Regions from separate parts of the Brachybacterium sp. HMSC06H03 genome, predicted to be linked through region 2. Evidence: predicted binding sites of a transcription regulator. Region 2 holds the regulator's gene; each other region holds the start of a gene.

Region 1 (6,296 bases), on a different contig from region 2:
GACGTCACCGTCGGCATCGACGAGGGCGACCGCATCGGCGTCGTCGGCCGCAACGGCGACGGCAAGTCGACTCTGCTGCGCCTGCTCTCCCGCGCGCAGGAGCCTGACGAGGGACGGGTGACGGTCAGGGGCGGGGTGCGCCTCGGCGTCCTGACCCAGCAGGACGAGGCGACGGTCGGGGCGAGCGTGCGCGACCGCGTGGTGGGCGACCGGCCCGAGTACGAATGGGCCTCCGACGCGCGGATCCGCGATGTGCTCGCGGGTCTGCTCGGCGGCATCGCTCTCGACGCGCCGCTCACGGACCTCTCGGGCGGGCAGCTGCGCCGCGTGCACCTGGCGGAGCTGCTGGTCGGCGACTGGGACGTGCTGCTGCTGGACGAGCCGACGAACCATCTCGACGTCGAGGGCATCGCCTGGCTCGCCGAGCACCTGCGGCGGCGCTGGAGCGAGAAGGACGGCGGGCTGGTGGTCATCACCCACGATCGCTGGTTCCTCGACGCGGTGTGCACCCGGATGTGGGAGGTGCACGACGGGATCGTCGAGCCCTTCGAGGGAGGGTACGCCGCCTACGTCCTGCAGCGGGTCGAGCGAGACCGACAGGCCGCCGCGATCGAGTCGAAGCGGCAGAACCTGATGCGCAAGGAGCTCGCGTGGCTGCGTCGCGGCGCGCCGGCGCGGACCTCGAAGCCGAAGTTCCGCATCGACGCGGCGAACGAGCTCATCGCCGGCGAGCCGCCCGTGCGCGACACGGTCGCGCTGACCCAGCTGGCGACCTCGCGGCTGGGCCGCGACGTGATCGACGTGCTCGACGTCGACGCCGGCTACGGCGGCACGACCGTGCTGGAGGACGTGACCCTGCACATCGGCCCGGCGGACCGGATCGGGATCCTCGGCCCGAACGGGGCCGGGAAGTCGACGCTGCTCGCGCTGATCACCGGGGACCTCGAGCCGCTCGCCGGGCGGGTCAAGCGCGGCAAGACCGTGACGGTGCGGCAGGTCTCCCAGCGGCTCGAGGGGCTGCAGGAGCATCTGGACTCCCGGGTCAGCGATGTCGTGGGGCGATACCGCACCACGTTCACGGCCGGCAAGGACGAGGTCTCCCCCGGTCAGCTGCTCGAGCGTCTGGGCTTCACCGCGGCGCATCAGAAGGTGCAGGTCAAGGCGCTCTCGGGTGGTCAGCAGCGTCGGCTCGACCTGCTGCTGACGCTGCTCGAGGAGCCGAACGTGCTGGTGCTGGACGAGCCGACCAACGACATGGACACGGACATGCTCGCGGCGATGGAGGACCTGCTGGACACCTGGCCCGGGCCGCTGCTGGTGGTCTCGCACGACCGCTACCTGCTCGAGCGCATCACGGACACGCAGTACGCGGTGCTGGACGGCACGGTGCGGCACGTGCCGGGCGGTGTGGAGCAGTATCTCGCGCTGCGCGCCGCGAGCGAGGAGGCCGCGGCGGGTTCGGCCTCGGGCAGGGCGACCGGCGCGGGCTCCTCCGGCGCTGCCGGCTCCGGGTCCGGCGGCAGCTCCGCGGGTGCTCCCGCCCTCGCCGGCGCCGAGGCGCATGCGGCGCAGAAGGAGCTCGGCGCGATCGAGCGGCGGATGCAGAAGCTCGAGAAGCAGACGGAGTCCCTGCACGCGAAGCTCGCCGGGCACGACCAGTCGGACTACCAGGGGCTGCAGGAGATCACCGCGCAGCTGCAGGAGGTCGAGCGGGAGAACGAGGAGCTCGAGGAGCGCTGGCTGGAGCTGTCCGAGCAGCTCGGCTGAGCGTCGACGCCCGGCTGAGGTCGGCCGGCGCACGGCACTCGGGATCCTCGATTCCCGGATCTGCTCATCTCCTCCTGACTATCTCCCCCGACTGCCGCGTCGCACGATCCAGTCACCCGGGTAGCCCGGGAGACGGTGGATCCGGTGTGGATCCGGGATGTCCGTGAGCCGCAGGCGCAGATCCGTGAGCGCGCGCTGCAGGGTCATCAGATCTCCGGACTCGTCGTTCGCCAGCGGCAGTCTCTCGCGCCCACTGTTCCCAGGGCTGATCGCGTCGCATCGGCGGTCCGCGCGCTCGCCGGTCGTGCGGTGCTCCGTCATCCGCTCCCTCGCCGCATGCTCTGCCGTCGCGGGGCTTCTCGGAACATCGGTGTCGGATGCGCGACTCGCGGATGCGCATCGTCGTCGGTAGGTGCCGAGCGGATCGAGGTTGATCGCCCCGCGGGTCGCGCTGCGGCCGTGACGGGTGGTCCAGCGGACGGTGCGGCGCACGCCGTCCTCGTCGCGGACCACGCGTGCGGTCTCCCCGGCGAGCTCCTTCTGGTTGCATGCGGCGCAGAGGCCGTTCCCGTTGTCGAGGGACGTCTCTCCGCCCTGCGACCAGGGGGTGATGTGGTCGATCTGCCGTATCGGAGCGTCGCAGTGGGGTCCGCGGCAGGTCTGGTGGGCGAGGGTGAGGAACCTGGTCAGCGCCGCGGGGAACGTCCGCGATCGTGACTCCACCGCGACCAGGTCGCCGTGGTCGAGATCGGCGTAGAGCTGACGGATCGTGAGGGCGAGGTCGGTGTCCTCCTCGGCCTGGGCCGCGCGGAGCATCTCCTCGCGCACATGGTCGTAGGGCACGGACCCGAATCCCTCGACCAGGGCGGCATCGGCGTGCGCGGGGGCGAGGAGGGAGCGGTCGGTGATGACGATCCCGACATCGAGCGTCGTGGGGTCGATGCCGTCTCCGCGGCCGATCAGCGTGTCGGCGAAGAGGTCGGCCATGATCTGCTGGTGGCCGCGCCGGTCGCCCTGGGCGCGGGCGCTCTCGGCCGCGACGTCGAGTCCCTTGCGGATCCGAGCGCCGTCGATGCCGGGGACGAGGGCGGTGATCCGCGCCATCCCGTGGTCGGTGCGCCGCACCGTCACGTGCCGCTCCCGCTTCGCGGCCTGGTGGCGCGCGGCGGCACCGGCAGGGTCGAGGGCGTGGAGGACCTTCGCCGCCTCGTCGCCCCACTGCTGAGGCCCGCATCCTTCGAGCTCGGCGAGCCGGGAGGTGAGGATCGTATCGACCTGTCGGCGCTGCTCCGGGGTCGCCGGGCCGAGGACCGAGCCGACCTTGTGGGCGGACTGCGGGAGCATGCGCGCGGAGGAGAGCGCCGAGATCATCCCGGGCATGCTGCGGACCAGCCGGCGGGAGGTCGCGAGCGTGCGCCCTGCGACCGCGCGAGAGGACTTCAGCGCCCGCGCTGCTTCGGCGCGGGCCACCAGCGCGGCCTGTCTGGGGCTCTCCTCCCGTCGGAGGCAGTCCGCCTTCACTTCATCCTCGAGGTGCACCACCGTCCGCGTGCGCAGCGACTCGAGCGCTCCCTCCAGGCCGACGATGGCCTCGAGGAGAGTCATCGTCCCGTCGATGTCCAGCGAGTCCAGGGGCGCGGAGCCCCGCGCACCGAGCTCGGCGAGGACCTCGCGGGCAGCGAGGAGGTCGAGCTCGCCGATGGTCAGCTGCTCGGCGTCGATCCGGATCGGCCGGTCCGCACGAGGAGGGAGCTCGCCGGCCGGATCCCCGGACAGGAGGCCGTGCTCCCCGGACGGGCGGCCGTGACCGCCGAAGGCACCTGCGACACCTTCGGCGATCTCGCGCTCGTTCGAGGATTCTTTCGACATGCCTCGATTTTCGCACGGCTCTTCGAGAAACAGAAGAGTCACGATGAAGCTACCGACCAGGAACTTCGCGGTGTGGATAACCGGGCCATGGGGAGGGGAGGTGAGCGGTCGCGGCAGGCAGCAGCACCAGGACCCGCGCATCGACCTGCAGAGTCACACCCACCCCGGGCCCTAAACTGCGCGTTTGAATCCTAGGCGGAATGTCAAACAACGTCGATTCCTGTGGATAACTCGGATGCCGTCCAAGATCTTCCGCGCAGAATTGTGGACAGCGCACTGTGGAAACCCGGCACGTGGGGAGGAACCCTCGACACGACGCTGTGGATGAACCTGCTCTGGGGAGGAACCGTCCATGCCGCACCCGGACGGGGCCGCGCTCGGAGGGGCAGGCCGCAGCCCGGCTCAGCACTCCTCGAGCACGCTCGGAGCAGGGCAATCCGCAGCCCGGCTCAGCTCTCCTCGAGCACGCTCGCGCCGGGCGCCGAGCCCCGCGCGATCAGGCAGGACTCCGCCAGACCAGCCTCCGTCAGGCCTGCCGCGATGGTGCGCGCGGCGGCCTCGTCCTCGACCAGCGCGGCGACCGTCGGCCCGGAGCCGCTGACGATCGCGCCGATCGCGCCGAGCCGCTCGGCGGCCTCGACGACCTCCTCGAGCCGGGGATGCAGGGCGAACGCCGCGGCCTGGAGGTCGTTATGGAGGGTGTCGGCGAGCAGCTCGAGGTTGCCGCCGCTGAGCGCCTGGAGCTGTCGCTCGTCGATCTCGGGTCGCTCCGGCGGCACCCGGCCGCCCGCGAGCACGAGCTCGTCGAAGCACCGGAAGACCTCCGGGGTGGAGAGGTGCCCGCCGGGGACGGCGAGCAGCCAGGTCCATCGGCCGTGGGTGAGCACCGTGGTGAGGTCCGCGCCGTTGCCGCGGCCGAGCGCGGTGTGGCCGAGCATCGAGAAGGGCACGTCGGCGCCGAGCCGTGCCCCGAGCGTGCGCAGCGCCTCGGCGCCGAGGCCCAGCTCCCATAGCCGGTCCAGCGCCACGAGCACCGCGGCCGCATCGGCCGAGCCGCCCGCCATGCCGCCGGCGACGGGGACCTGCTTGCGGACGTGGAGCGCCGCCGCCTCCCGCACGCCGCACTCGGTGCGCAGCAGCTCCGCGGCGCGCAGGGCGAGGTTGGTGCCGTCCAGCGGCACCTCCCCCGGCACCTCGGAGGTGATCTCGAGGCCCATCTCGTCGGCGCGGGTCGCCGTGACGATCTCGTAGAGGTCGACCGCCTGGAACACCGTCGCGAGCGCGTGGTAGCCGCGGCCGTCCACACCGCCGACGTGCAGGGACAGGTTGATCTTGCCGGGGGCGCGCACGACCACCCGTTCGAGGGCGCCGCTCACCCCTCGGCTCCCGTCGCGTCGTCCTCGAGCGCGTGACGCTCCGTCGCCCTGTCCGTCCCGACCTCGCCCTCGGCCTGCTCCGCCGCGGCGTGCGCGATGGCGCGGAACTGCTCGACCTCGAGGGTCTCCCCGCGAGCCGACGGGGCGATCCCGGCGGCGCGGAGGATCTCCTCGGCGCGTGCCGCGGTGCCCGCCCAGCCGGCGAGCGCGGCGCGCAGGGTCTTGCGGCGCTGGGCGAAGGCCGCATCGATCACGGCGAAGACCTGCTCCCGCTCCGCCGCGTTGCCGAGCGGCTCCTCGTGGCGGACCAGCTGCACCAGGGCGGAGTCGACGTTGGGGACGGGCCAGAAGATCTGGCGTGAGATCCGTCCGGCGTGGACGGCGCGGCCGTACCAGGCGGCCTTCACGCTCGGACCGCCGTAGGTGCGGGAGCCGGGTCCGGCGGTGAGGCGGTCGACGACCTCGGACTGGACCATGACCAGCGCCGAGCGGAGCGAGTCGAAGCGCTCCAGCATGGTCAGCAGGATGGGGGTGGCGACGTTGTAGGGCAGGTTCGCGACCAGCATCGTCGGCTCTCCCGCGCGGGGCAGCGCGGGCAGCTCGGTGACCTGGAGCGCGTCGGCGTGGACGAGGCGGAAGCGCTCCTCTTCGACGCCGCGTGCGCGCAGGGTGAGAGGGAGCAGCTCGGCGAGCCCGCGGTCGAGCTCGACGGCGACGACGTCCGCCTGCGCCTCGAGCAGGCCGAGCGTGAGGGATCCCAGACCCGGCCCGACCTCGAGCACGGCCTGGCCGGGCTCGACGCCGGCGCGTCCGACGATGGTGCGCACCGTGTTGGGGTCCATCACGAAGTTCTGCCCGCGCTGCTTCGAGGGGCGGATCCCCGCGGCCTCGGCGAGCTCGCGGATGTCGCGGTGGGTCAGCAGCAGGTCGGCGCCGTCCTGCCCGGCGGTGCTCATGCCGCGACCGCCTCGGGCCAGCCGTACACGTCCTGGGTGGTGGCCCGCACCGCGCGGCAGGCCTCCTCGAGGGAGGCACCGGTGGTCTCCGCGATCGTCGCCATGGTCAGCGGGATCAGATAGGAGGAGTTCGGCCGGCCGCGATAGGGCACGGGGGTGAGGAAGGGCGCGTCGGTCTCGACCATGACCTGTCCGAGGCCCACCTCGGCGAGCGCGGCGCGGAGGTCGGTCGCGTTCTTGAAGGTGAGGGTGCCGGCGAAGGAGAGGAACCAGCCGCGGTCCGCGCACTCGCGCGCGAACTCCGCGTCGCCGGAGAAGCAGTGGAAGA
Region 2 (6,296 bases):
CCCCCGTCGCGACCCGCTCACCGAGCGGATCCTCTCCCGCGGCGACGCCTCCGCCCAGGCCACCACCTTCTCCTCGGAGGCTGACGGCGATCAGTACGACCTCGCCGACCGCCAGGCGCTACGCCGCGTCGCCGGGCTCTCCACCGAGCTCGAGGACGTCTCCGAGGTCGAGTACCGCCAGCTGCGCCTGGAGCGAGTGGTCCTCGCGGGCCTGTACACCAGCGGCAACGCCGACGAGGCCGAGACGAGCCTGCGCGAGCTCGCCGCGCTCGCCGAGACTGCCGGCTCCGAGGTGCTCGACGGGATCCTCCAGCGCCGTGCCCACCCCGACCCCGCGACCTTCCTGGGCAAGGGCAAGGCCGCCGAGCTCGCCGACATCGTCGCCGAGTCCGGGGCGGACACCGTGATCGCCGACGGCGAGCTCGCCCCCGGTCAGCGCCGCGCCCTCGAGGACATCGTCAAGGTCAAGGTCATCGACCGTACGGCCCTGATCCTCGACATCTTCGCCCAGCACGCGAAGTCCCGGGAGGGCAAGGCCCAGGTCGAGCTCGCCCAGCTCGAGTACCTCCTGCCGCGTCTGCGCGGCTGGGGCGAGTCCATGTCCCGTCAGGCCGGCGGCCAGGTGGGCGGCGCCGGGGCCGGCATGGGCTCTCGCGGCCCGGGCGAGACGAAGATCGAGCTGGACCGCCGTCGCATCCGAGACCGGATGGCGAAGCTGCGCCGCGAGATCCGGCTCATGGCCCCCGGACGCGAGGCGCAGCGCGCCGACCGCCGCCGCCACCAGGTGCCGGCCGTCGCGATCGCCGGCTACACCAACGCCGGGAAGTCCTCCCTGCTGAACCGGCTCACCGGCGCCGGGGTGCTGGTCGAGAACGCGTTGTTCGCGACCCTGGACCCGACCGTCCGCCGCGCCACCACCCCGGACGGGCGCGAGTTCACCTTCGCCGACACCGTCGGCTTCGTGCGCCACCTGCCCACGCAGCTGGTCGAGGCGTTCCGCTCGACGCTCGAGGAGGTGGGCGACTCGGACCTGCTTCTGCACGTCGTGGACGCCTCCCATCCCGACCCCGAGGGGCAGGTCACCGCGGTCCGCACCGTGCTCGGCGAGATCGAGGGCTTCGACGTCCCCGAGATCGTCGTGCTGAACAAGGCTGATCTCGCCGCGCCCGAGACCATCGCGCGCCTGCGCAGCCAGGTCGAGGTCAGCGCCGTGGTCTCCGCCCGCACGGGGGAGGGGATCGAGGAGCTGCGCGAGCTGATCGCCGAGCGCCTGCCCCGCCCTGCGGTCGAGGTCGACGTGGTCGTGCCGTACTCCCGCGGCGACCTCGTCTCCCGAGCCCACACCACCGGGGAGGTCCTCGCCGAGGAGCACCTCATGGAGGGCACCCGCGTGCACGCGCTCGTGGACGAGACCCTCGCCGCGGAGATGCGCACCTCGTCCTGAGGCCGCGGTGCGACGGATGACCCCGGAGCCCCGACGATCCGGTGCCGCGGGTGCCCCGGGGATCCCGAGGCCCCGGGCGTCGGGAGATCGGGCACACCGGGGTGCGCCTCGGCGGGTCCCGGTGCCCGCGCGGATACGCTGATCCGATGACCTCCGCACCCGAGCATCCCGTCGCCCCGGCGGCGGCCGACGTCCCGCTGTCGGACCTGATGGATGCCGCGGTCTCCGCCGTCGGGGGCTCGCCGCGCCCCGGCCAGCAGACGATGGCGGAGGCGGTCGACCTGGCGATGTCCGGCGGCCGGCACCTCCTGGTCCAGGCGGGCACCGGCACCGGCAAGTCGCTGGGATATCTGGTGCCCGCGATGCGGCACGCGCTCGTCACCGGGCGCCCCGTGGTCATCTCCACGGCGACGATCGCGCTGCAGACCCAGATCGTGCGCAAGGACCTGCCGCGGCTCGCCGAGGCGCTCGCCCCGCACCTGCCGCGCACCCCCACCTTCGCGCTGCTCAAGGGGCGCGCGAACTACCTGTGCAAGCACAAGATCGCCGGCGGCTACCCGGTCGAGATCGAGCCCGGCGCCCTGTTCTCCGAGGCGTCCTCGGACCCCTCCCGCACCGGCGGCGAGAAGCTCGGCACCCAGGTCAAGCGCCTGCGGGAATGGGCGGAGGAGACCGACACCGGGGACCGGGACTCGCTCGAGGACGCCGTCTCGGACCGTGCCTGGCGTCAGGTGTCCGTCACCGGGAACCAGTGCATCGGCACCTCCTGCCCGATGATCCAGGACTGCTTCGCCGAGCGCAGCCGCGAGCTCGCGCGCGAGGTGGACGTGGTCGTGACGAACCATGCGCTGCTCGCGATCGACTCCTTCGACCGCCACGGCATCATCCCCGAGCACGACGTCGTCGTCTTCGACGAGGCCCATGACCTCACCGCCCGGGTCACCAGCGCCGTCACCGAGGTCCTCAACCCCGGCATGCTGCGCGGCGCGGTGCGGGACCTGCGCGGCCTCGGCGTCGCGGCGACCGCGCTGGACGATGCGGGGGAGGAGCTGCGCGCCGCGCTCGAGCTCGCCCCCGACGGGCGCGTGCTCGGAGACCTGCCCGATCAGCTCGCCGATGCCGTCGGCCACGTCCGCGTCGAGGCGCGCACCGCACACTCGGACGCGAAGGACGCCGGCGACGACTCCTCCGCCGGGGCGCGCAAGACGGTGCGGGCGAACCTGCAGGAGATCATCGACGTGTGCGAGCGTCTGAGCGACCCGGGTGAGGACGACGTCGTCTCCGTCTCCCGCGGGCAGGCGACCGGCCGGGCCTCGCTGCAGGTCGCGCCGCTGAGCGTGGCCGCGGCGATGCGCGGTGCGATCCTCGAGGACCGGACCGTGGTGCTGACCTCCGCGACGCTCGCCCTCGGCGGCCGCTTCGAGCCGGCCGCCGGGGAGGTGGGCCTCGCCCGCCGCGGACGGGTCGCCGAGGACGAGATCCCCGCCGCCGAGGACTCCGGGGCCTGGGCGGGCATCGATGTGGGCAGCCCCTTCGACTACCGCCGCCAGGGCATCCTCTACACCGCCCGCCACCTCCCGCAGCCGGGCCGCGACGGCCCCTCCCCGGCGATGCTGGACCACCTCACCGAGCTGGTGGAGGCCTCGCGCGGGGGAGCGCTGTGCCTGTTCTCCTCGCGCCGCGGCGCGGAGATCGCCGCCGAGCACGTCCGCGCACGGCTGGACCTGACCGTCGCGGTGCAGGGCGAGGACTCCATGGCGAACCTCGTGCGCACCTTCCGGGAGGACGAGGACGCGAGCCTGTTCGGCACGCTCACTCTGTGGCAGGGCGTGGACGTCTCCGGCCGCTCGCTGCGCCTGGTCACCATCGACCGGATCCCGTTCCCCCGCCCGGACGACCCGCTGATGTCGGCCCGGCAGGAGCGGATCGCCCAGCTCGGAGGCAACGGCTTCATGGCCGTCGCCGGCCAGCACGCCGCGCTGCTGCTGGCCCAGGGGGCGGGGCGGCTGATCCGGCGGGAGACGGATCGCGGGATGGTCGCCGTGCTCGATCCGCGGCTGTCGACCGCGCGGTACGGCTCGTTCCTGCGCGAGTCGATGCCGCCGCTGTGGCCGACGGCCGACCCCGAGGTCGCCCTCGGCGCGCTCCGGAGGCTCGCCGCGGATTACTGAGGCGCGCCGCGGGCTCCTGAGGCGCGCGAGCCCGGGTGCTCAGACCGAGCGCAGCACCGCGACGACCTTGCCGAGGATCTCGGCGTGGTCGCCGAGGATCGGGGCGAAGGCCGGGTTGTGAGGCATCAGCCACACGTGGTCGTCGCGCTGCACGAAGGTCTTCACCGTCGCCTCGCCGTCGATCATCGCCGCGACGATCTCGCCCTTCTCCGCGGTGCTCTGCGAGCGGACCACCACCCAGTCCCCGTCGCAGATCGCGGCGTCGATCATCGAGTCGCCGACCACCTGCAGCAGGAAGAGGTCCCCACCGCCGACCAGGCGCTCGGGAAGGGTGAAGACGTCCTCCACCTGCTCCTCGGCGGTGATCGGGATGCCGGCGGCGATCCGTCCCACCAGCGGGACGTTCACCGAGCTGCCGCCGGGCTCGATCTCGACGGGCGGGGCAGGGGCGTCGTCGGCCTCCGGCATCACGACCTCCATCGCGCGCGGGCGCTTGGGGTCGCGGCGCAGGAAGCCCTTGCGCTCGAGGGTCTGCAGCTGGTGGGCGACGGAGGACGACGAGGTCAGACCCACGGCATCGCCGATCTCGCGCATCGAGGGCGGGTAGCCGCGCGCGGCGACGGTCTCGTTGATCGTCTCCAGCACGAGGCGCTGGCGGCGCGTCAGGCCGGCGGTGCGCTCGTCGGCCGGCGCCTCGCCGCGGGCCCGGGTCGGCTTGGGGGTGCTCGGCGTCATCGTGCGGTCTCCTGGCGTCGTCTGTCGGACCCATCGGGTTCCGTTGTCCTCGTGGCCCAGCGTAGGGCGGCACGCGGCGGATGCCAAACATGTGTTCGATGCTCCTCTTGCGTGTCGCGAGCGCCGCGGACTACAGTCGCACAGAGATTCGATCGAACAGGAGTTCGGAGATGCGTACCCATACCGCCACGGTCCTTCCCTTCCCGCGGCAGGACGAGCAGGCCTGCGAGGCCGTCGCTCGACCGCGTGTTCGACTCGAGCCGACCCGCCGCGGGCGGCGCCTCCTCACGGGCGTCGCCTTCCTGCTCGGCCTCGCGGTCGCCGCGATCGCCCTCCTCGCGCTCGACCTCCCCGCCGCCCTCGCCGGCACCGAGTCCGCCCAGCCCGCCGTGATCACGGTCGAGGCGGGCGACACCCTCTGGGACTACGCCGCCGAGCATGCCCCCGAGGGCATGGGCGAGGCCGAGTTCGTCGACGAGGTCCGCAGCCTCAACCATCTGCCCACGGGCCGGATCACCGCCGGTCAGCAGCTCGAGCTGCCCGTGCTGGAGGATGCCTCGCGCTGAGCGGGGGTCATACCGGTACCCTGAGCGGATGCACTGTCCGTTCTGCCGCCACCCCGATTCGCGCGTCGTCGACTCGCGCACGTCCGACGACGGTGCGACGATCCGGCGCCGCCGTCAGTGCCCCAGCTGCTCGCGACGCTTCTCCACCTCGGAGACCGCGTCGCTGTCGGTCCTCAAGCGGTCCGGGGTGAGCGAGCCCTTCAGTCGGGCGAAGGTCATCTCCGGCGTCCGCAAGGCGTGCCAGGGCCGTCCGGTCAGCGATGATCAGCTGGCCCTGCTCGCCCAGCGGGTCGAGGAGACCATCCGGCTCAGCGGGCAGGCGGAGATCGACGCCCATCAGGTGGGCCTGTCGATCTTGCAGCCGCTCCAGGAGCTGGACCTCGTGGCCTACCTGCGCTTCGCGAGCGTCTACCAGGACTTCGACTCCCTCGACGACTTCGAGGCCGCGATCGCGCGGCTGCGCGCCGAGGGCTCCCAGGTGCAGGGGGCGACCTCCGGGGGCGGCGCGACGGGCTGAGCGCCGTCCTCGGTCTGCCCGGATCCGTAGAGATCCCTGGACATGGTGCAGGAGGGGGCCGGACTGTGCTTAAGATATTCCTCGTGCACCGACGAGGTGCGCATCAGATCGGCGGTCGTGGAGGGGAAGCCACGGCCGCCGATCGCCGTCCCGGGGCCTTGAGGTCCCGGGGGCGTCGGCGGAGGGCTCAGCCCGCCATGCCGGCCGGGAGCTCCCGTGAGTGGACCACCCCGAGATGCTGCGTGGAGCGCGACATCGCGACGTAGAGGTCGCCCGCGCCGTGCGCGTCGATCAGCTCCGCCGGCTCCACGATCACGACGATGTCGAACTCCAGGCCCTTCGCGTCCTGCGCCGTCATCACGGCGACCTCGTCGTCGACACCGGCCGAGCCGATGCCGACCGACGGCACGGTCTCGAGGGAGTCGATCGCGGCGGCGAGATCGCGGAGGCGCTCGGCCGCGGCGATGACGGCGATCCGTCCCGGGAGGCGATCGTGCACGCGGCGCACCGCCTCGGCGCTGCGCGCGGTGAGCTCGGCGGGGGAGACCTGCTCGAGCAGCGGGTCCTCCTCGCCGTCCCGGACCGAGCTGACCTCGGTGACCGGCAGCGAGTGGGCCTGTGCCATCGCGACCGCGCGGTCCATGATCCGGCGCGGGGTGCGGTAGTTGACGGTCAGGTGCTCCACCTGGAGCCGGTCCTGGATGTAGGGGGACAGCGCCGCGGTCCAGGAATCGGTGCCGCCGGCGGAGGAGGTCTGCGCGACGTCGCCCACCACGGTGAAGGACTTGGTGGGGGCGCGGCGCATGAGCGCCCGCCAGCTCATCGGGGAGTGCTCCTGCGCCTCGTCGACCACGACATGGCCG
Region 3 (6,296 bases), on a different contig from region 2:
ATCACGTGGACGGCCAGATCACCGGGATAGCCCTTGCGGGTCAGGAGCGCATCGAGCCGGCGGGAGAGCCGGCGGCGGTGGCTGCCGTCGCGCTCCTCGCGCAGCCGTGCCCGGTCGCGGTGGTCGAGGCGGGAGCGGACCAGCTCGCGGCAGCGCTGCTCCTCGTCGCTCTGCCCGTCCGAGAGGGCGGCCTCGATCAGCTCGCCGTCGACGCGTCGGGCCTCGAGCTCGCGGCGCAGCGCCTCGTCGCCGAGGGCGCGCAGGGCGCGGCGCTGCTCGACCCAGTCGTGCGCGAAGGCGGCGTCGTCGATCAGGCCGGCGCGGGCGATCCGGGCCATGGCCTCGTGGGCGACGCCCGCGGGCACCTCTCGCTCGGCGAGACGGCCGCGCATCTCGCCCTCGGAGCGGCGCCGCGTGGACAGCAGACGCATCAGGTAGCGGCACTCGTGCACGACCGCCTTCTCGCGGGCGCGCTGCTCCTCGCTCTGCTCGGGACGGGGCCGCTCGAGGATCTCGCGGGTGCGCGCGGCGAGCTGCTCGGTCACCTGCTGCGCAGGGTGCGGGCGCCGGGCGGGGGCCTCCTCCGGGGAGCTCGAGCCCCGGGAGCGGGTCACGGACCGGGCTGCGTGCGGGTCCGCGCCCCCGGACCGTGCGGGGACGTCGGCGGCGCCGACGACCTGCTGATCGCCGGCGCCGCCGGGGTGGTGCCGAGGAGTCATCGCTCAGATGGTGGCGGGGACGTCCTCGTCGAGGAACTCGTCCTCGCCCAGCACGTCCTCGGCTCCGACCTCGGCCTCGGGGGCGGACTGCTCCGCGCCGTACTTGCCGACGCCGAGGGTGCGCAGGATCTTCTCCTCGATCTCCGCGGCGAGATCGGGGTTGTCCTTGAGGAACTGGCGGGAGTTCTCCTTGCCCTGCCCCAGCTGGTCGCCCTCGTAGGTGAACCAGGCGCCGGACTTGCGGACCACGCCGTGCTCCACGCCGAGATCGATCAGGCCGCCCTCGCGGGAGATGCCCTCGCCGTAGAGGATGTCGAACTCGGCCTGCTTGAAGGGCGGGGCCATCTTGTTCTTGACGACCTTGACGCGGGTGCGGTTGCCGACGGCGTCGGAGCCGGACTTCAGGGTCTCGATGCGGCGGATGTCCATGCGGACCGAGGCGTAGAACTTCAGCGCCTTGCCGCCGGTGGTGGTCTCGGGGCTGCCGAAGAAGACGCCGATCTTCTCGCGCAGCTGGTTGATGAAGATCGCGGTGGTGCCCGAGGAGGACAGCGCGCCGGCGAGCTTGCGCAGCGCCTGCGACATGAGGCGGGCCTGGAGGCCGACGTGGGAGTCGCCCATCTCGCCCTCGATCTCGGCCTTGGGCACGAGCGCGGCGACGGAGTCGACCACGACGATGTCCAGCGCGCCGGAGCGGATCAGCATGTCGGTGATCTCTAGGGCCTGCTCGCCGGTGTCCGGCTGGGAGACGAGCAGGGCGTCGGTGTCCACGCCGAGCTTCTTGGCGTACTCGGGGTCCAGCGCGTGCTCGGCGTCGATGAACGCGGCGATGCCGCCGTTGCGCTGCGCGTTGGCGACCGCGTGGAGGGCGACGGTGGTCTTGCCCGAGGACTCCGGACCGTAGATCTCGACGATGCGGCCGCGGGGCAGGCCGCCGACGCCGAGGGCGGCGTCCAGCGCGACCGAGCCGGTGGGGATGACCTCGACGGGCGGGCGGGTGTCGTCGCCGAGCCGCATGATCGATCCCTTGCCGAACTGGCGGTCGATCTGGGCGAGGGCGTTGTCGAGGGAGGAGCCGCGATCCTTCGAGGTGGACCTGGGGGCGGACTTCGATGCAGCCATGGGGTGTTCCTTCCTGAGGGCCGGGTGGGCCGACGTGGTGACCTTGCGGCCACAGTAGGCGCCGACCCCGACATTCGCCGCTGCCCCGGCGCCCCTGTGGATGACGGGGCGCTGAGGAGGAGAGGTGCTGAGGCGGGCACGATGCCCGGGGACCGACGGACACAGACTACCGAACAGACGTTCGAACTCAAGTCGGCCGCGGGCGTGTCGCGCCGCGTGTTCCGCAGCGATCCTGCGGCGCCGGCGGCGACGCCGGCTCCGGGGGACGTCAGCGTCGTCGCTGCTCGACGGGGATCTCCCAGCGGGCGGACTCGGGGACCTCCATCGCCTCGCACAGCGCGGTCCACACCGCACGCACGGCGACCCCGTGCTCGAGGGCCTCGGCGGCGGTCAGGCCGCCGACCTCCTCGAGCACGAGGTCGTGGGTGAAGGTGCGGGCCAGCGCGGGGCCGAACACGTGATCGGCCAGCTCCGCGAACTCGCTGTGCCGCACCTCAGCTGGCGCCGACCAGCGGCGCGGTGCCGTCGGCAAGGCCCTCGGGGACGGTGTCCGGGATCGTCACGCGCTCGGCGACCGCGATGCGGTCGGAGACCTCGCGCAGCACGAAGGACAGCGGGAGACCGAGGGCGTCGGTCACGGAGACGAGCAGCTCGCTGGAGGCCTCCTTCTGCCCGCGCTCGATCTCGCTGAGATAGCCCAGCGAGACGCGTGCGTCGGAGGATACCTGCCGCAGCGTGCGGCCCTGGGCGCGGCGCGCATCGCGCAGCACGTCCCCCAGCTCCTGACGGAACAGGATCATCGACCTTCCTCCCTTCCTCTGACTCTGGATGAACTTCTCATGCACCTCTGGGATGCGGTACGTCGCCGTCATCACATGGAGCCCAACGCGTCCTCCCGCGAGAGTGTTCCCCAGAGTGTAGTGGGCCACGTCCGAGGGTTCGCTGGAGATGTGCACGGTGGACGTCGGGGAGGAGAGGACCGCGTCATCCCCGGCTGATCAGGACTCGGACGGATCGGCGAGCTCGGCGGCGAGCTCGGCGAGGGCCTCCTGGACGGCGAGGGCCCGGATCTCGGCTCTCCCGCCGCTGAGACGGACCTCACGGGTGCGGGCGGGACCGCCGCGTCGGGCGATCCCGAGGTGCACCGTGCCCTCCGGCACACCTCGCGCGTCGGGGCCGGGGCCGGCCACTCCGGTCGTGGAGACGGCGAGGTCGGCGTCGTACAGCCGCTGCGCGCCCTCGGCCATCGCTGCGGCGACCTCCGCGGTCACCGCGCCGGTGCGCTCGAGCAGCCCGGCGTCCACGCCGAGCACTCGGCTCTTCGCCGTGTAGGAGTAGCAGGCCGCTCCCCCGGCGACGACATCGCTCGCACCGGGCACGTCGACCAGTCGGGCCACGACCGCGCCGGCCGTGAGCGACTCGGCGGTCGCGAGGGACCAGCCGCGCTCGCGTGCCGCGTCGATCACCGCGGCGGCGTCCGTCACCGCGGCGGGGGTCCCGCTCACGCCTGCCCGGTCCCCGCCGAGAGCGCCTCACGGCGCAGGCGCAGGCCGTCCTTGAGGTTCACCAGGCCGGACCACACGGTCAGCACCACGGCCAGCAGCACCAGGGCCAGGCCGATCCAGCGCGCCGGGGACCACCACAGCTCGAAGGGGATGAGGCAGAAGGTGATCGCGATGGACTGCACCATCGTCTTCGCCTTGCCGGCCATGTTCGCCGGCAGCGCCCCGTATTTCAGGATGGTGAAGCGCATGACGGTGATGCCGATCTCGCGCACCAGGATCAGCACGGTCATCCACCAGGGGACGTACTCCCACACGGAGAGCATGATCAGCGCCGCGCCCGTGATCGCCTTGTCCGCGATCGGGTCCATGATCTTGCCGAAGTCGGTGATCAGGTTGCGGCTGCGGGCGAGGTGCCCGTCGACGAAGTCGGTGATCATCGCCAGAACGAACACCGCGGCGACGAGCAGGCGGCCCGGTACGGTGTCCGGGTGGAGGATCGCGAGCACCACCAGCAGCGGCACCATGACGCAGCGCAGCATGGTGAGGATGTTGGCCATGTTCCACAGCGGGACCTCGGCCTCGGGCTTCGTGGTCATCGGTGCTCCTGGGGTGCGGCGGGACGGGATACGAGGGCAGGACGAGGGCGGGACGCTCAGCGGCCGGTGAGGCTCCAGGCGTCCTCGCTCTCCTCGTCGTCCTCGTCGTAGTAGTCGACGGCGGGCTCGGTGCCGTCGTCGGCGAGCAGGTCGCTGCCGTACCGGTCGGCACTCCCCTCGCCCACAGGCTCGGTCGGCTCGGACTCGAGGTCCACGGCCTGGTCGGCGCCGTAGGGCTCGTCGCCCTCCCCGCTCGGGCCCTCCTCCCCGCGGATGCGGGCGATCGCGGTGCCGAGCTCGTCGGGGTGGACGAGCACGTCGCGGGCCTTGGATCCCTCGGAGGGGCCGACGATCTCGCGGGACTCGAGCAGGTCCATCAGCCGGCCCGCCTTCGCGAAGCCGACGCGCAGCTTGCGCTGCAGCATGGAGGTCGAGCCGAACTGCGTGGTGACCACGAGCTCCGCGGCCTGCAGCAGCACCTCGAGATCGTCGCCGATGTCGTCGTCGATCTGCTTCTTCTCCGCGACGACGGTGACGTCCTCGCGGTAGTTCGGCGTCATCTGCGTCTTGACGTGGTCGACGACCTTGTGGATCTCCGACTCGTTGACCCAGGCGCCCTGGACGCGCATCGGCTTCGCCTTGCCCATCGGGTGGAACAGGGCGTCGCCCTGGCCGATGAGCTTCTCCGCGCCGGGCGTGTCGAGGATGACGCGGGAGTCCTGCAGGGAGGAGGTCGAGAAGGCGAGCCGGCTGGGCACGTTCGCCTTGATGATGCCGGTGACGACGTCGACCGACGGGCGCTGCGTGGCGAGGATCAGGTGGATCCCCGCGGCACGGGCGAGCTGGGTGATGCGCTGGATCGAGGCCTCGACGTCGCGGGGGGCGACCATCATGAGGTCCGCGAGCTCGTCGACGACCACGAGCAGGTACGGGTAGGGGGCCAGGCGCCGCTCGCTGCCGGCGGGGGCCTGCACCTCCCCGGCGCGCACGGCCTTGTTGAAGTCGTCGATGTGCTTGAACCCGAAGGCGGCGAGGTCGTCGTAGCGCGCGTCCATCTCCTTGACGACCCACTCGAGCGCCTCGGCGGCCTTCTTCGGGTTGGTGATGATCGGGGTGATCAGGTGCGGGATGCCCTCGTAGATGGTGAGCTCCACGCGCTTGGGATCCACCAGCACCATCCGCACCTCCTCCGGGGTGGCGCGCATGAGGATCGAGGTGATCATCGAGTTGACGAAGCTGGACTTGCCGGCGCCGGTGGCGCCCGCGACCAGCAGGTGCGGCATCTTGGCGAGGTTCGCGACGACGTAGCCGCCCTCGACGTCCTTGCCCACACCCATCACCAGCGGGTGCTCGTTGCGGCGAGCGACCTGGCTGCGCAGCACGTCGCCGAGCGCGACGGTCTCGCGGTCGGTGTTGGGGATCTCGATGCCGATCGCCTTCTTGCCGGGGATCGGCGAGAGGATGCGCACGTCCGAGCTCGCGACCGCGTAGGCGATGTTCTTGTCGAGCGCCGTGACCTTCTCGACCTTGGTGCCGGGCTCGAGCTCGACCTCGTAGCGGGTGACCGTCGGGCCACGGGAGAAGCCCACCACCTCGGCGGCGACCTTGAACTGCTCGAAGACCTCCTCGAGCGCCCTGACCACCTGGTCGTTGGCCTCGGAGCGGGTCTTGTGCGGGGGCCCCTCGAGCAGGAAGGAGGACTCCGGCAGGGTGTAGACCACGTCGCCGGAGAGCTCGAGCTGCTCGCCCGCACGGGGCAGGTCGCCCATCGGCGGGTGCACCAGCTCGGGGGCATCCTCGGGCTTCTCCGCCGCCGCGGCGGCGGGTGCCTTCTTGGTGGGCATGGGGGTGGTGCGGTCCCCGCCGCGGGCGCCCTTGGCGGGCAGCGCCGCGGTGGGCGCCTCGTCGCCGCTGGGGAAGGTCTTGGCGCGCTGGTTCTCGTCCTCGACCACGTCGAAGACCTCGGTCGCGTCCTCGGGGGCGCCGCGGCGTGGGCCGCCGGGTCCTGCCTTGGCGGTCTTCGCGCCCTTGCCGGCGCGGCCCGGCTTCTTCGCGCCGGGGCGACTCTCCTCGGCCACGCCCTGCTCGAAGGCCTCGTCGCCGGCGTAGCCGAACGCCTCGTGGTCCCGCTCGGCCTCCGCGGCCTCCGCCTTCTCCTTGCGGGTGCGGCGGCGGGTGCGGGCGGCGGGCTGGGCCTCGGTCTCCTGCTCGTGCACGGCCGGGTCGACGCGGCGCGGGCGCAGCCCGAAGGCGATGCGCTCCTCGTCCTCCTCCTCGCTGCGGCCGACCATCACGTCGTACACGCCGCGCAGGCGGGAGGGGATCGACTCGACCGGCGTCGCGGTGAGCACGAG

Evidence for each region. Region 2 encodes LexA, which represses DNA repair genes until DNA is damaged. Its sites were predicted from a motif close to TCGAACANNTGTTCGA; they were not measured.
Region 1: HMPREF3159_RS03955 (HNH endonuclease signature motif containing protein) is a predicted target of LexA. The motif match lies at 3,647-3,662, and genes of this name have one in related genera.
Region 3: recA (recombinase RecA) is a predicted target of LexA. The motif match lies at 2,011-2,026, and genes of this name have one in related genera.

The regions. Positions count from the first base shown of each region.
Region 1 covers NZ_KV788691.1:12,615-18,910, reverse strand. Annotated here, with positions in the region: gene HMPREF3159_RS03960 (ABC-F family ATP-binding cassette domain-containing protein) at 1-1,767, shown strand, start outside; gene HMPREF3159_RS03955 (HNH endonuclease signature motif containing protein) at 1,846-3,636, opposite strand; gene HMPREF3159_RS03950 (4-(cytidine 5'-diphospho)-2-C-methyl-D-erythritol kinase) at 4,086-5,012, opposite strand; gene rsmA (16S rRNA (adenine(1518)-N(6)/adenine(1519)-N(6))-dimethyltransferase RsmA) at 5,009-5,968, opposite strand; gene HMPREF3159_RS03940 (TatD family hydrolase) at 5,965-6,296, opposite strand, start outside.
Region 2 covers NZ_KV788892.1:3,371-9,666, reverse strand. Annotated here, with positions in the region: gene hflX (GTPase HflX) at 1-1,444, shown strand, start outside; gene HMPREF3159_RS12185 (ATP-dependent DNA helicase) at 1,591-3,615, shown strand; gene lexA (transcriptional repressor LexA) at 3,655-4,350, opposite strand; gene HMPREF3159_RS12175 (LysM peptidoglycan-binding domain-containing protein) at 4,521-4,916, shown strand; gene nrdR (transcriptional regulator NrdR) at 4,945-5,433, shown strand; gene HMPREF3159_RS12165 (HelD family protein) at 5,621-6,296, opposite strand, start outside.
Region 3 covers NZ_KV788693.1:3,544-9,839, reverse strand. Annotated here, with positions in the region: gene HMPREF3159_RS04070 (regulatory protein RecX) at 1-719, opposite strand, end outside; gene recA (recombinase RecA) at 723-1,841, opposite strand; gene HMPREF3159_RS04060 (DUF3046 domain-containing protein) at 2,110-2,334, opposite strand; gene HMPREF3159_RS04055 (helix-turn-helix domain-containing protein) at 2,336-2,641, opposite strand; gene HMPREF3159_RS04050 (CinA family protein) at 2,840-3,346, opposite strand; gene pgsA (CDP-diacylglycerol--glycerol-3-phosphate 3-phosphatidyltransferase) at 3,343-3,942, opposite strand; gene HMPREF3159_RS04040 (FtsK/SpoIIIE family DNA translocase) at 3,999-6,296, opposite strand, start outside.